Regions from separate parts of the Cytobacillus gottheilii genome, predicted to be linked through region 1. Evidence: riboswitches for the same ligand, from Rfam matches in the RefSeq annotation. Region 1 holds a riboswitch; each other region holds the start of a gene.
What was found. Region 1 has a riboswitch for S-adenosylmethionine ahead of J1899_RS19115 (MetQ/NlpA family ABC transporter substrate-binding protein). Riboswitches for the same ligand answer to the same signal wherever they lie in the genome.

Region 2: linked by a shared signal. The riboswitch ahead of J1899_RS12515 (methionine ABC transporter ATP-binding protein) and the one ahead of J1899_RS19115 (MetQ/NlpA family ABC transporter substrate-binding protein) in region 1 are both predicted to bind S-adenosylmethionine.
Region 3: linked by a shared signal. The riboswitch ahead of J1899_RS15610 (LLM class flavin-dependent oxidoreductase) and the one ahead of J1899_RS19115 (MetQ/NlpA family ABC transporter substrate-binding protein) in region 1 are both predicted to bind S-adenosylmethionine.

Annotation. Positions count from the first base shown of each region.
Region 1 covers NZ_CP071709.1:3,825,340-3,829,568, forward strand. The annotation lists gene J1899_RS19105 (methionine ABC transporter permease) at 1-325, opposite strand, end outside; gene J1899_RS19110 (methionine ABC transporter ATP-binding protein) at 330-1,343, opposite strand; gene J1899_RS19115 (MetQ/NlpA family ABC transporter substrate-binding protein) at 1,476-2,303, opposite strand; SAM riboswitch class I at 2,392-2,505, opposite strand; gene J1899_RS19120 (PPC domain-containing DNA-binding protein) at 2,645-3,166, shown strand; gene J1899_RS19125 (mechanosensitive ion channel family protein) at 3,229-4,229, opposite strand, start outside.
Region 2 covers NZ_CP071709.1:2,537,557-2,541,785, forward strand. The annotation lists gene J1899_RS12500 (hypothetical protein) at 1-227, shown strand, start outside; gene J1899_RS12505 (hypothetical protein) at 413-982, opposite strand; gene J1899_RS12510 (hypothetical protein) at 1,116-1,307, shown strand; SAM riboswitch class I at 1,463-1,560, shown strand; SAM riboswitch class I at 1,633-1,739, shown strand; gene J1899_RS12515 (methionine ABC transporter ATP-binding protein) at 1,866-2,897, shown strand; gene J1899_RS12520 (methionine ABC transporter permease) at 2,887-3,537, shown strand; gene J1899_RS12525 (MetQ/NlpA family ABC transporter substrate-binding protein) at 3,556-4,229, shown strand, end outside.
Region 3 covers NZ_CP071709.1:3,142,238-3,146,466, reverse strand. The annotation lists gene J1899_RS15615 (methyl-accepting chemotaxis protein) at 1-1,669, shown strand, start outside; SAM riboswitch class I at 1,839-1,942, shown strand; gene J1899_RS15610 (LLM class flavin-dependent oxidoreductase) at 2,051-3,100, shown strand; gene J1899_RS15605 (ATP-grasp domain-containing protein) at 3,116-4,072, shown strand.

The DNA.
Region 1 (4,229 bases):
ACGGTGCTGTATAAATAACAAGCGGAACAATAACTCCTTGGACTCCGATCGTTGTCCCGACGATAAATCTGGTAAAAGGCAGAATAAAGAATAGTAAAATAATAAAGGGCACAGAACGAATAATGTTAATGATTAAATTTAAGCCGCCATACACCCATTTGTTATGCAGCGATTGGCCAGGCCTTGTTAGAACAACGAGAATGCCGAGGGGCACACCAATTAAAATGGAAAATAAAAGTGAAACACCGACCATTTGGAAAGTCTCTACGACTGCCTTGCCGATAATCGGCAGCCACTGATCTGTAAATTGCTGAAATCGATCCATTTTGTTATCCCTCCAATTCCTCTACATTTACTCCATGCTCTTCTAAATAGCTGAGAGCAGCGGCAATATCCTGCTTTTCACCGAGCAAGTGGATACTTATATTCCCGACAATTCCGTTTTTCAATTCAATGATATTAGCGGTTAGTATATTGGGTTTTACATTAAATTTTTGACTCATGAGCGCCAGCAGCGGCTGTCCCGTCGATTCGCCTAAAAAAGTAAGTCTGAGCACATTTCCTGATAACTTTAACTGCTGAATAAGCGAGGATGAAAGCTTGCGCTGTGCGATCGTGTTTAAAAACTTTTTGGTCGTTGGATATTGCGGATTGGAAAACAATTCAATGGCTGTTCCCTGCTCGATAATACTGCCTTGTTCCATCACATATACATAATCACATATTTTTTGAATGACGTTCATTTCATGTGTAATGAGCAGAATGGTAATGCCCAGCTCTTTATTGATTTTTAAAAGCAGCTCGAGAATCGAATCTGTTGTTTCCGGATCAAGCGCACTTGTTGCTTCATCGCTTAGCAGCAGCTCAGGTTCTTGGGCCAGGGCTCTGGCTATGGCGACCCGCTGCTTTTGTCCTCCTGATAACTGACTTGGATAAGCATTCACTTTATCTGCTAAACCCACAATCTCTAAATATTTTTTTACTCGATCGCCGACTTCTTTCTTCTGGATGCCAATTAATCTTAAAGGAATGGCAATATTATCATAGACAGTTGCCGTTTTTAATAAATTGAACCCTTGAAAAATCATGCCGATTTTCTTTCTTTTTTCACGTAGATTCTGCTCTGATAAGGAAGTGAGATCTTCTCCTCCAATAATCACCCTGCCCGAGGTTGGGTTTTCGAGCAGATTTACACAGCGGATTAATGTACTTTTACCAGCACCGCTATAGCCGATTACTCCATGGATTTCTCCTGTCTTCACTTCAATATTGGCATTCCGAACTGCTTCAATATCTCCTTTTTTTCCTGAAAAAGTTTTCGAAATATTTTCCAATACAATCATGCTGTACCTCCTTCAAATCTGATCAGCCATTCGATAGATATAATGTGTGACCGTCTTTGTTTGCAGAATGGTGCTCGCGTCCCTTGCAGCGGGAGCGAGCATCCTTCTTTCATTGGAATCTAGATTAAAAGATTATTCCTCCCAGCTTGGAAGAACAGATCCTTGAAATTCTTCTTCAATAAATTTTTTCACTTCTTCTGACTGATAGGCATTTCTGAGCTTTTCAAGGACAGGGTCGTTTTCATTTTCTGCCCGAACAACTAAATAGTTCACATATGGAGAATTCGATGATTCTAGGAGGATGGAATCCTCTTTCGGATTAAGTCCTGCTTCTAAGGCAAAGTTTGTGTTAATCGCAGCAGCATCCAGCTCGCTTAATTGTTTTGGAATTTGCGCTGCATCCAGTTCAATAAACTCGAATTCTTTTGGATTCTCTTCTAAATCATAAATAGTTGCCGTTTCTCTTTTATCCTCAATCAGTTTGATCAGACCCGCTTCTTCTAAAATAAATAAGGCACGTGAACCGTTTGTCGGATCATTTGGCAAACCAATCTTGGCTCCATTCGGCAGATCCTCAATACTTCCAAATTTATCTGAATACACGGCCATTGGATTTAAAATCGTTTTTCCTACCTTTACTAGATCTGTATTATGATCCTCATTAAATTGATTTAAAAAAGGTTCGTGCTGATAGCTGTTTACATCTAAGTCACCTTCTGCAAGCGATGTATTAGGCAGAACATAATCTGTAAATACTTTTAATTCAAGCTCTAATCCATCTTCTGCTGCAACCTCTTTAACCTTTTCAACAATTTGTTCATGCGGTCCAGCTGTAACGCCAATTAATAGTTTTTCTTCACTAAGCGGCTCTGCCTCATCTCCAGAGGCACTGTCACTCCCACAGCCTGCTAAAAATCCAGTTAATAAAATTGATGATAAGATGATTGCCCATTTTTTCATGTTCGTTCCTCCTAAAGTAATTTTTATAAATAAAAATGCCTCTCTTTCAAAAGAAAGAGAGGCATAAGCATACAAAGATACGCTTCCTCTCTTATCTTCCAAAACACAAACGTGTTTTGCAGGATTTAGCACCAATTCATTCTGTTGAATGAACGGTTGCCGAGCTTCACAGGGCCAGTCCCTCAGCTACTCTTGATAAGAGATCAATCAAGTATATTTAATTTTTGGTAACCTTATTGGTAAAATCTACATGAACCATTAATGAATGTCAATATCTTTTTTTTCAAAAAATTAAAACTTAATATATACTAGTTAGAAATATATGCGAGAGGGAGAAAAGTATGACTCATACTGTACGTGCACATTTTGCTGAAGGTTTTGAGGGAAAAACGGTTGTTGCCCGGCTGCTGCCTGGTACAGATTTACTTTCTGGAATTGAAGAGGTCTGCAGAGCAAATCAGATGAAATATGCTACAATCAGCAGCTGTTTTGGCAGTCTTAAAAAAGCTGGTTATGTATACTTGGTGGAAAAGCCCGAGACAAATATCGGTGCTGGCTACGGAGAGCTTATCAGCCGGAATGGTCCAATTGAATTTCTGAATGGAACGGGAATTGTCTGTCAAAGAGATGATCAATTTGAAACCCATATACACGGAACCATGTGTGACCACAACGGTGCCGTCTTTGGCGGTCATTTAATCAAAGGCGAAAATAAAGTGTTAACCGTTGATCTCGTTTTAAAGGAAATCAAAAATATGACCGTTTTGAGGAGCTTTGATTCTGAAACAGGCGGATATCAATTATATCCGTTAGAAAAAGGAAAGACAGAGCCAGCCTTTCTGGAGCTTAATAGTGAAAAATGAATCTTATAAATTAGGTTACTAATAGAACAAAAAGCTGCCTTGACGGCAGCTTTTTTCTTAGCTTATGACTCCTGTGGTGCCGGCAAGCTACCCTTATCATCATCTGGCTCACTTGCATACAGCTTTCTGCTTGGTAACGCAATAGACACATCTTCATTTTCAAGAATCTCAATCAATCTAAAATTAATCTCTTCTTTCACTCGTAAATGCTCGTCCCAAGCCGTTGATTTTGTAAAGAAATAGATGAAAACTTCATAGCCATTTTCCTGATATTTGTCAAAGCGGACAAGGATTGAGTCAGGGTGCACTTCGCTATGACCTTTAATTTCCTCTTCCATTTGCCGCACGACTTTTAATAGTTTGGCTTTCGGTGTTTCATAAGAAATTTTAATATTAAAGCTTACTTGGCGTTTCCCCATTTTACTCCAATTGGTGATCGACTCATTTGCTAACGTATTATTCGGAACAGTTACGATCGCATCTGCAAATGTACGGACCTTGGTACTCCGGAAAGTAATATCCTCTACGGTTCCTTCCACACTCGGCGTCATGATCCAGTCACCGATCGTAAACGGCTTTTCAGTAATTATAATAAAACCGCCGAACAGGTTTCCGATTGCATCCTTTGCAGCAAACGCAATTGCCACACCACCCAGGCCAAGCCCAGCGATAAATCCTGTTACATCATATTCAAATTCCTGTGCAATGATGGTAATACTGATCGCAACAATTATGATTCGAATAGCTTTCGACATAAACGGAATTAAAATATCATCAATTTCTAATTTAAACCGGTTCTTTACTTTGGCAAAGAAAATCGATGATGCTGAAGCTAAGTTATATAAGCCCCAAGTAATTAGGACGATCACTGACGCAGAAATAAAACTGTCAAAGAAACCATCTGGAGCTGGCCGAAATGGAAAATATCTAGACGCAATTTCAATACCTATTATGATAAACAACCATTGCAGCGGCTTCTCAAACGACACGAAAATATGCCTTAACATATCGGTTGGCGCCTTGTTGCTCAACCGAAGAATTAACGAGTAAACATATTTAGAAA
Region 2 (4,229 bases), 1.3 Mb from region 1:
TGCTGCCCGGCAAGCTTGCTGAACTTACGTATGCAAAGAAACAGGTGGTTATTCAAAAAGCGCGGACAGGTACAACAAATAATAAAAGAATTATTACCGAAGGCGGGGCAATATATATTCCGAAAGAGCTGCAGCTGCTGCTCAATGTAGATTGTGAGCATGAATATTGTCTATTCATTGATGCCATAAATGAAGCATTTATACTGCGGGTTCTTGATGCAGACTAATCAAGCTAAGCTCCACCAGCTTTAATAATTAATAAGCATAGCGGTCCTCTATCAAGAAAAAACCGCACTTATTCAAAGTCTGCATTACGAGTTTGAATAGTGCGGAACTAAATATGTAAGCTGTGTTTCGCTGGAATTTCTAATGATGTCTCAGCCAATTTTGATTGATGAATAGAAATAGGAGCTTAACAAATTCTCTTTCCGATCAATTTTGACAAGGATATACAGAAGTTTGCCCATTCCTTCGGATAAGAATCGTTACCCTTCATTTTGTATATTTTGCCTTTAGTCTCAAGTTTTACATCCCAATACGTATCTTCTAACCTTAAACCATCGTCTTCATAAAATTCTAACCAGTTCCATATGCAGTAACGATACATTTGCCTTTTAAACGCTGCAAGATTCCCTGCTCTTTTAGGAAGTATTTTTGTATTAGAATGCCTGCTCAAATGCCACTCAAAATAATGAAAATGCTGTTGTGCAAAATCTATATTAATTTTATACCAAGGCCCTGGATGACCCCCTAAAGAAACACGCAATCGAATGGGATCTTTATTTGGATCAATCATTATAGATCCATCTTGAACTTTGAATAAATCTTTTTTTCGCGTAATGACTGCCTCTACGTCAGCTATTTGTACACTTTGCCCTATATCTGCTTTTCCATTCTTATCATTTATCTCATCACATAATTCAGGCATTGAGATGGGACCTTTATCGTCTATAATATCTAATATCGTATCAAACATACTCAAACCTCTTCCCCCCAAAGCACTCCTTGGTAAATAACTTAATACTATCTTACCTTTTTTTTCTTATGATAAAACCAAAACCTCGCATGGATATTTTACGTATCTGTTAGCAAAGCTAACACAAGGAGGTGTTACAATGGATAACAAAAACATCGGGAATAATAAGCTGCCGTCGTTCACTAAGCTGGATGATCGAATAATTGCAAAGCATTCTTCAAGTCCATCACTAGTCATTCGCACGAATTTAGACGAGAAAGACGCAACAGAACAAAACCCTTATTTTAATGGATCAAATGAAAAAGAAATTAAAGAATATTTCGAGGAATAGGAAATAGAATGAAAGGAATAGTAATGTAACATCCGGAAAGTTTATCACTTACTATTTCAAAATAAAAAATATACTATTTTAAAAAATGTTTGACATCTATGATTTAATGCGTTAAATTAATAATCAAGTTTTAAAAAAACAAAATACGAACACACTTCTTATCAAGAGAGGTTGAGGGACTGGCCCTATGACACCTCGGCAGCGGAATTTAATTCTGTGCCAACTCCAGCAAGCACGGCTTGAAAGATAAGAAGAGGTCATGACGTTTATTATTTATTGCCCTCTTCTTATTTTAGAAGAGGGTTTTTATTTTAACTAAATAATATTCTTATCTAGAGAGGCGGAGGGACTGGCCCTATGACACCTCGGCAGCGGCTTCCTCCTGAGAGGCTGTGCCAAATCCAGCAAGCAGAACAGCTTGGAAGATAAGGAGAACGGATTGCAGTATTTTTTTGCAGGTCTCCTTCTTTCTTTCAAGAAGGAGACTTTTTTATTTTAAAAGGAGCTAAGGCGCTTGCGCTTTTCTTATGAAACACAACGGAAATGGAGATGAAAAGTTTGATTGAATTTCAGCAGCTCAGAAAGGTATACGAAAGTGGCGGACAGCAGGTTGCTGCGCTTAACGGTATCGACCTAAAAATCAATAAAGGAGAAATATTTGGTGTCATCGGTTTTAGCGGTGCAGGTAAAAGCTCGCTCATTCGCTGTGTGAACCTGCTTGAACGTCCGACATCTGGTCATGTCATTGTAGATGGACACGACCTTACTTCCCTGTCTGTCAAAGAGGTCAGAAATGTTAAGAAGAATATCGGCATGATTTTTCAGCATTTTAATCTATTAAACTCTAAAACTGTTTTTGCCAATGTAGCAATGCCGCTTACTTTAGTGAATACACCAAAAGACCAAATAAAAAAACGTGTACACGAGCTGCTTGAGTTTGTCGGTTTAGCTGACAAGGCAGATAATTACCCTGATCAGCTTTCAGGCGGACAAAAGCAGCGAATTGGTATTGCGAGAGCCTTAGCAACCCAGCCTTCCATATTGCTATGTGACGAAGCAACATCTGCACTGGACCCGCAGACAACAAGCTCTATTTTACAGCTTTTGAAAAAAATAAATAAAGAATACAACATTACTATTTTAATCATTACCCATGAAATGTCTGTTATTAGAGAAATATGTGATCGGGTTGCCGTCATTGAAGCCGGAAAAATTATTGAAGAAGGAACTGTTTTTGACGTCTTCTCTTCTCCAACTACATCAACAGCCAGAAATTTCGTCAGCACGGTCATGAATGATCAGCTTCCAGAATCGATCAAGGAACTGATTCAGCAGCACGCAGGCATGCAAAAAATCTTCCGCATAAATTTTGTCGGAAACAAAGCTGGACAGCCGCTATTATCGGAAATTTCCAAGAAATTTGATATTCATATTAATGTCCTTTTTGGCAATATTACAGAATTGCAGGGAACTCCGTTTGGCAACTTAATTGTAGAGTTCCAAGGTGACGAAAAAGAAATTGCCCGCACCTTAACTTATATCCAAGAAAAGGATATAAGCATTAAGGAGGTGAATGAACATGCTAGCTAATACAGATCAAATTATCGAAGCACTGATTGAAACGATTCAAATGGTCACTTTTTCACTTTTGTTTTCAACCCTGCTTGGACTGCCTCTTGGTATCTTGCTGGTTGTCACGAGAAAAGGTCATCTGCTTCAAAACTTGCCTGTCTTTAATATTTTAAATGGAATCATTAATATTTTCCGTTCAGTACCATTCATTATTTTATTGGTTGCGCTTATTCCAGTGACAAGGCTAATTGTTGGCACATCTATTGGAACAGCAGCTGCAATTGTACCTCTTGTCTTTTATGCTGGGCCATATATTGCGAGATTGGTAGAGAACTCTTTGTTGGAGGTTGACCCAGGCGTTCTTGAAGCTGCTGAAGCAATGGGCGCTACTCCATGGCAGGTCATTTCTAAATTTCTGCTACCTGAGGCTCTAAGCTCCCTCGTCCTTGCGCTCACCATCGCAACCATCGGGCTTGTAGGGGCAACAGCAATGGCAGGAGCAGTTGGCGCCGGCGGTATTGGCGATTTAGCCATTACATATGGATATCAGCGTTTTGATGAAATTACAATGATGATCACTGTAGCCATTCTTGTGGTCATTGTGCAAGGGTTACAAAGCTTAGGGAATTTTACAGCTAAAAAAATTAGACGAAGATAATTTAGGAGGAAATACATCATGAAAAAACTTATACTATCAAGCATATTATTAGCATTTGCGGGTTTTGCAGCAGGCTGCTCCAGCGACAGTTCGGAAACGGTGAAAATCGGAATTAGCGGCACGGATACGAGAACTTGGGATTTTATTGCTGAAAAGGCAGAAAAGGAAGGCATTGACATCGAAATCGTGTCTTTCTCTGATTACGTAGCACCAAACACAGCACTTGCAGAAAATGAATTAGATTTAAACGCATTCCAAACGGTTGCCTACTTTGATGTTTTTATTGAAGAGCATAATTTAGACCTTGTTCCAATTGCTACAACAGTTCTGGCTCCGATGGGTATCTATTCTGACCAATACGAAGACGTTAATGATATTCCTGATGGTGCTAAAATTGCACTTCCGAATGATGCATCGAATCAAGGACGTGCATTAATGCTACTTGAAGATGCCGGATTAATCGGACTGCCAGAAGATTTTAATTCTAACGGCAACTTAACTCAAGTAACCGATAATCCGAAAAACCTTGAATTAGTTGAAATGGTTCCTGCTCAAACTCCAAGAGCATTGCCAGACGTTGCTGCATCTCTTATTAACAATGGAATTGCACGTGATGCAGGACTTACTCCATTGACTGATGCCATCTACCATGAAAGCGAAACGGCAACACCTTACATTAATATTATTGCTGC
Region 3 (4,229 bases), 680 kb from region 1:
TGCAAAAATAAATTTGATTGTTATATCAATCATTGTGATTCTGTCAGCAGTTATTGGGTTTGTTGCAAATCATGAGGTATCAATAGGGATTAAAGAATTTGCAACAGAGAAAGCAAAGGGAGATTTAGGTTTAGCTTATCGATATATCGACAATACGTACCCAGGTGATTGGGAAGTTAAAGGAAATGATTTATATAAAGGGTCTGCAAAAATAAATGAAAACTTTGAAATAGTAGATGTGATAGGGAAAGATACGGGCGACACTGTAACCATCTTTCTTAAAGATACCCGTGTAACGACAAATGTCATGATCGATGGAGAGCGTGCGATTGGTACCAAAGCTTCTTCTGAGGTAGTGGACACTGTCATAAATAATGGAGAAAGTTATTATGGTGAAGCAAATGTGGCAGGGAATATGTATCAAACGGCCTATATGCCCATCCATTCTTCATCGGGTGAAGTGATTGGGATCTTTTATGTTGGTGCTTCAGAAGAAATAATTAATCAAATACTATCTTCTTTCCTAACAAAATTCACCATTGTTTTATTGATTATAATAGCCTTAGCTGTTGCGATCGTTTATCTATTCACATCTAAAATGAAAAAGAGACTTGCCATTATGACCAAAGCTCTTGAAAGGGCTGGTAATGGGGACTTTACGACGAAAGTTCAGGATCATTCAAAAGATGAGCTTGGTTCCTTAGCTGTGAGCTACAACCACATGTCTCAAAATCTTAAAACGATGGTAGATGAAGTTATTCAAACATCAGAACAACTAGCTTCCTCGTCGGAACAGTTAACTGCAAGCTCAGAGCAAACGAGCATTGCCACAGAGACGATTACAGAATCAATTCAACAAGTAGCGAATGGAGCCGAACAATCAACGGAAAATGTGCAAGAAAGTGCTTTAGCTCTTGAAGAAGTTGCAAAGGGCATACACTCAATTGCTGAAAATGCTTCAGCAGTCTCAGAAGTCAGTACGCTTGCTGCTGAAAAAGCCAAAGAGGGCGGTTTATTTGTCAGTAATACAGTAATGCAAATAAATGAGATAAACTCATCTGTTTTAGCAAGCGGAGAGGTCATAAAAACACTTGAAATACGATCCCAGGAAATTGAGAAAATAACGAAAGCGATCACTGACATCGCGGATCAAACAAATTTACTGGCATTAAATGCAGCAATAGAGGCTGCTAGAGCAGGAGAGCATGGAAAAGGATTTGCTGTCGTTGCAAATGAAGTAAGAAAACTTGCTGAACAATCTCAAAGCTCTTCTTCGCAAATCTCTGCACTGATTAAAACAATACAAGCAGATATGGAGCAGTCTAACAAGTCCATAGAACAAGTAACTCTGGATGTGAAAAAAGGGTTAGCAGTTGTAAATCAGACGAGCGAAAACTTCAAGGAAATACTTGATTATATGGGGCGATTAACAGAGCAAACGAATGATATGGCAGCTACTTCTGAACAAATATCGGCTAGTACACAAGAAGTGTCAGCAACCGTTTCTGGGATTATTAACGTATCAGAACAGACATCTTCCCATTCACAAAACGTGGCAGCTTCCGCAGAGGAACAGCTTGCATCAATGGAAGAAATAGCTGCTTCATCAGCAGCACTATCCAATTTAGCAGATGATCTAAAAGTGGTTGTCAGCAGGTTTAAAGTCTAGTGTTTGAATGTGAAAAATGAATAGTTTAGATTTCTACATGAAAATAATTTATTTGTCTAGAAGGTAATAGGTAAATTACTTAATATTTAGAGAGTAGAATTAATTTATTGACAATTGTATGAATTTAATTTATTATCCTTATTAAATAAATGAAAAATTGAATATTTTCTTCTTATCCAGAGAGGTGGAGGGACTGGCCCTTTGAAGCCTCGGCAGCAGGTTCTTGTGAACACTGTGCCAATTCCAGCAAGCGTAATGCTTGAAAGATGAGAAGAGGGTTTATAAAACTCTCTTCTTAGGAGGAGAGTTTTTTCATTGTTTATTAATCCTACTTAAGTTATAGGAAAAGTAGATAATTAATTGTCAGAGGGGCGAAGAGAGATGAAATATGGTTTTTGGCTGCCGATATTTGGAGGATGGCTGCGTAATGTAGAAGATGAACAAATGCCTGCAACTTTTGATTATGCAAAAAATGTGATTCAAAGTGCTGAGCAATGGGGATATTCCACAACATTAATCGCGGAATTATATTTAAATGATATTAAAGGGCCAGAGCATGATTCGCTTGAAGCCTGGTCTACGGCAGCTGCTCTTGCCGCGGTTACTGAGAAAATTGAAATTATGACGGCGATCCGCCCTGGTTTTCATAATCCTGCCGTTGCAGCAAAAATGGCAGCCAATATTGATCACATCAGCAACGGTCGTTTTACTCTTAATGTAGTATCTGCCTGGTGGGCAGAAGAGGCGCGCCAATATGCTGGAATTTTCACCGAACATGACGAGCGCTATGCCCGTACCGAGGAGTTTATTGATGTCTTAAAAGGGTTATGGACAGAAGAAACCTTCCAATATTCTGGCCAATTTTACGATTTAAAAGATACAAAGCTTGCGCCAAAGCCTGTTCAAAGACCAAATCCGATTCTTTATGCAGGCGGGGAAAGTGAAAAAGGCAAGCAAACCATTGCCGAAAAATGTGATGCCTATGTGATGCATGGCGGAACGGTTGAAGAAATACAGCAAAAAATTGCTGATATGAAGGCAAGACGTGCCCAAACTGGCAATGAGCCTTTTAGTTCATTCGGGATGGCCGCCTATGTGATTTGCCGTGATACAGAAGAAGAGGCTTTTGCTGAACTTGAAAAGATCACAACAGTAAAGGATTCAAGTGCATATGCCGGCTTTAAAGATTTCACGACGAAATCACAATTAGAACAGCAGATTCAGCTTCAGGATTACTCTGTTTCCAACCGTGGCTTGCGTCCAAATTTAGTAGGAACACCTGAGCAAATTGCCGAGCGAATTCTGCAATATGAAGAAAAAGGTTTAGACTTGCTGCTATTGCAATTTTCACCTCAATTAGAGGAAATGGAACGATTTGCAAAACAGGTTATGCCATTAGTTGAGCAAAAACGCAGTTTAATAAAAAACTAGAAAGGGGTCCCGAACATGACCAAAGTATATGTAATCCATGAAAATAGTGAGTGGACCGTCCACTTAACCAATAGACTAGAGGAGCTTGGTGTTCCTTATGAAGAATGGCATTTAGACGAAGGAACACTGGATTTATCTTCAGAACCGCCGGAAGGAATATTCTACAGCAGAATGAGTGCTTCTTCTCATACACGTGACCACCGTTTTGCCGCTGAATTTTCCGGACAGGTATTAGCTTGGCTGGAAGCGCATGGACGTATTGTACTGAATGGCACAAGTGCGCTAAAGCTTGAAGTCAGCAAGGTTCTGCAATACCTGGAGTTAGAAAAATCTGGTGTCAAAACACCAAAAACGATTGCAGCGGTTGGAAAACAGCAGATTTTAAAAGCAGCAGAAGCTTTCGCAGGACAGCCGTTTATCACGAAGCATAACCGTGCCGGCAAAGGTTTGGGTGTGCAATTATTCCAGAGTATTGACGCTCTGAAAGCATATGTCGAGGGACCAGCATTTGAAGAGCCTGTTGATGGAATTACCCTTATTCAGGAATATATTCAATCGCCAGAAAGCTACATCACCCGCTGTGAATTTGTCGGAGGCCAATTTGTTTATGCTGTTCGGGTGGATACATCAGAGGGCTTCGAACTATGCCCGGCTGATGCCTGCCAGATTGGAGACTTATTCTGTCCAGTAGGAGATGAGGTTGAAGAGAAGCCTAAGTTTCAAATCATTGAAGGCTTTGATGATGATATCATAGGAAAATATAAAGACGTGTTGGGGAGAAATGATATTCAAGTGGCTGGTATTGAATTTATCAAAAACGCTGACGGCGACATTTACACCTATGATATTAATACAAACACCAACTATAATTCCGATGCAGAAGCAAAAGCAGGAAAATATGGAATGCTGGAACTGGCATCGTTATTGAAGAAGACACTGGAAGAACACTACTCAGTATCAGTAAATATATAAGTTGGAAGGGACTGGGGCATAAGTATTTATTACGACTAAGATCCGAATGGTTAGGAGGTAAATCTTTCTAATCATTCGGTTTTTTTAATTATTTATTATTACAAACATGAGTGAAATGGTGCGGAGGGACCGGAGCGCATTGTAACGGTCTTGTTTA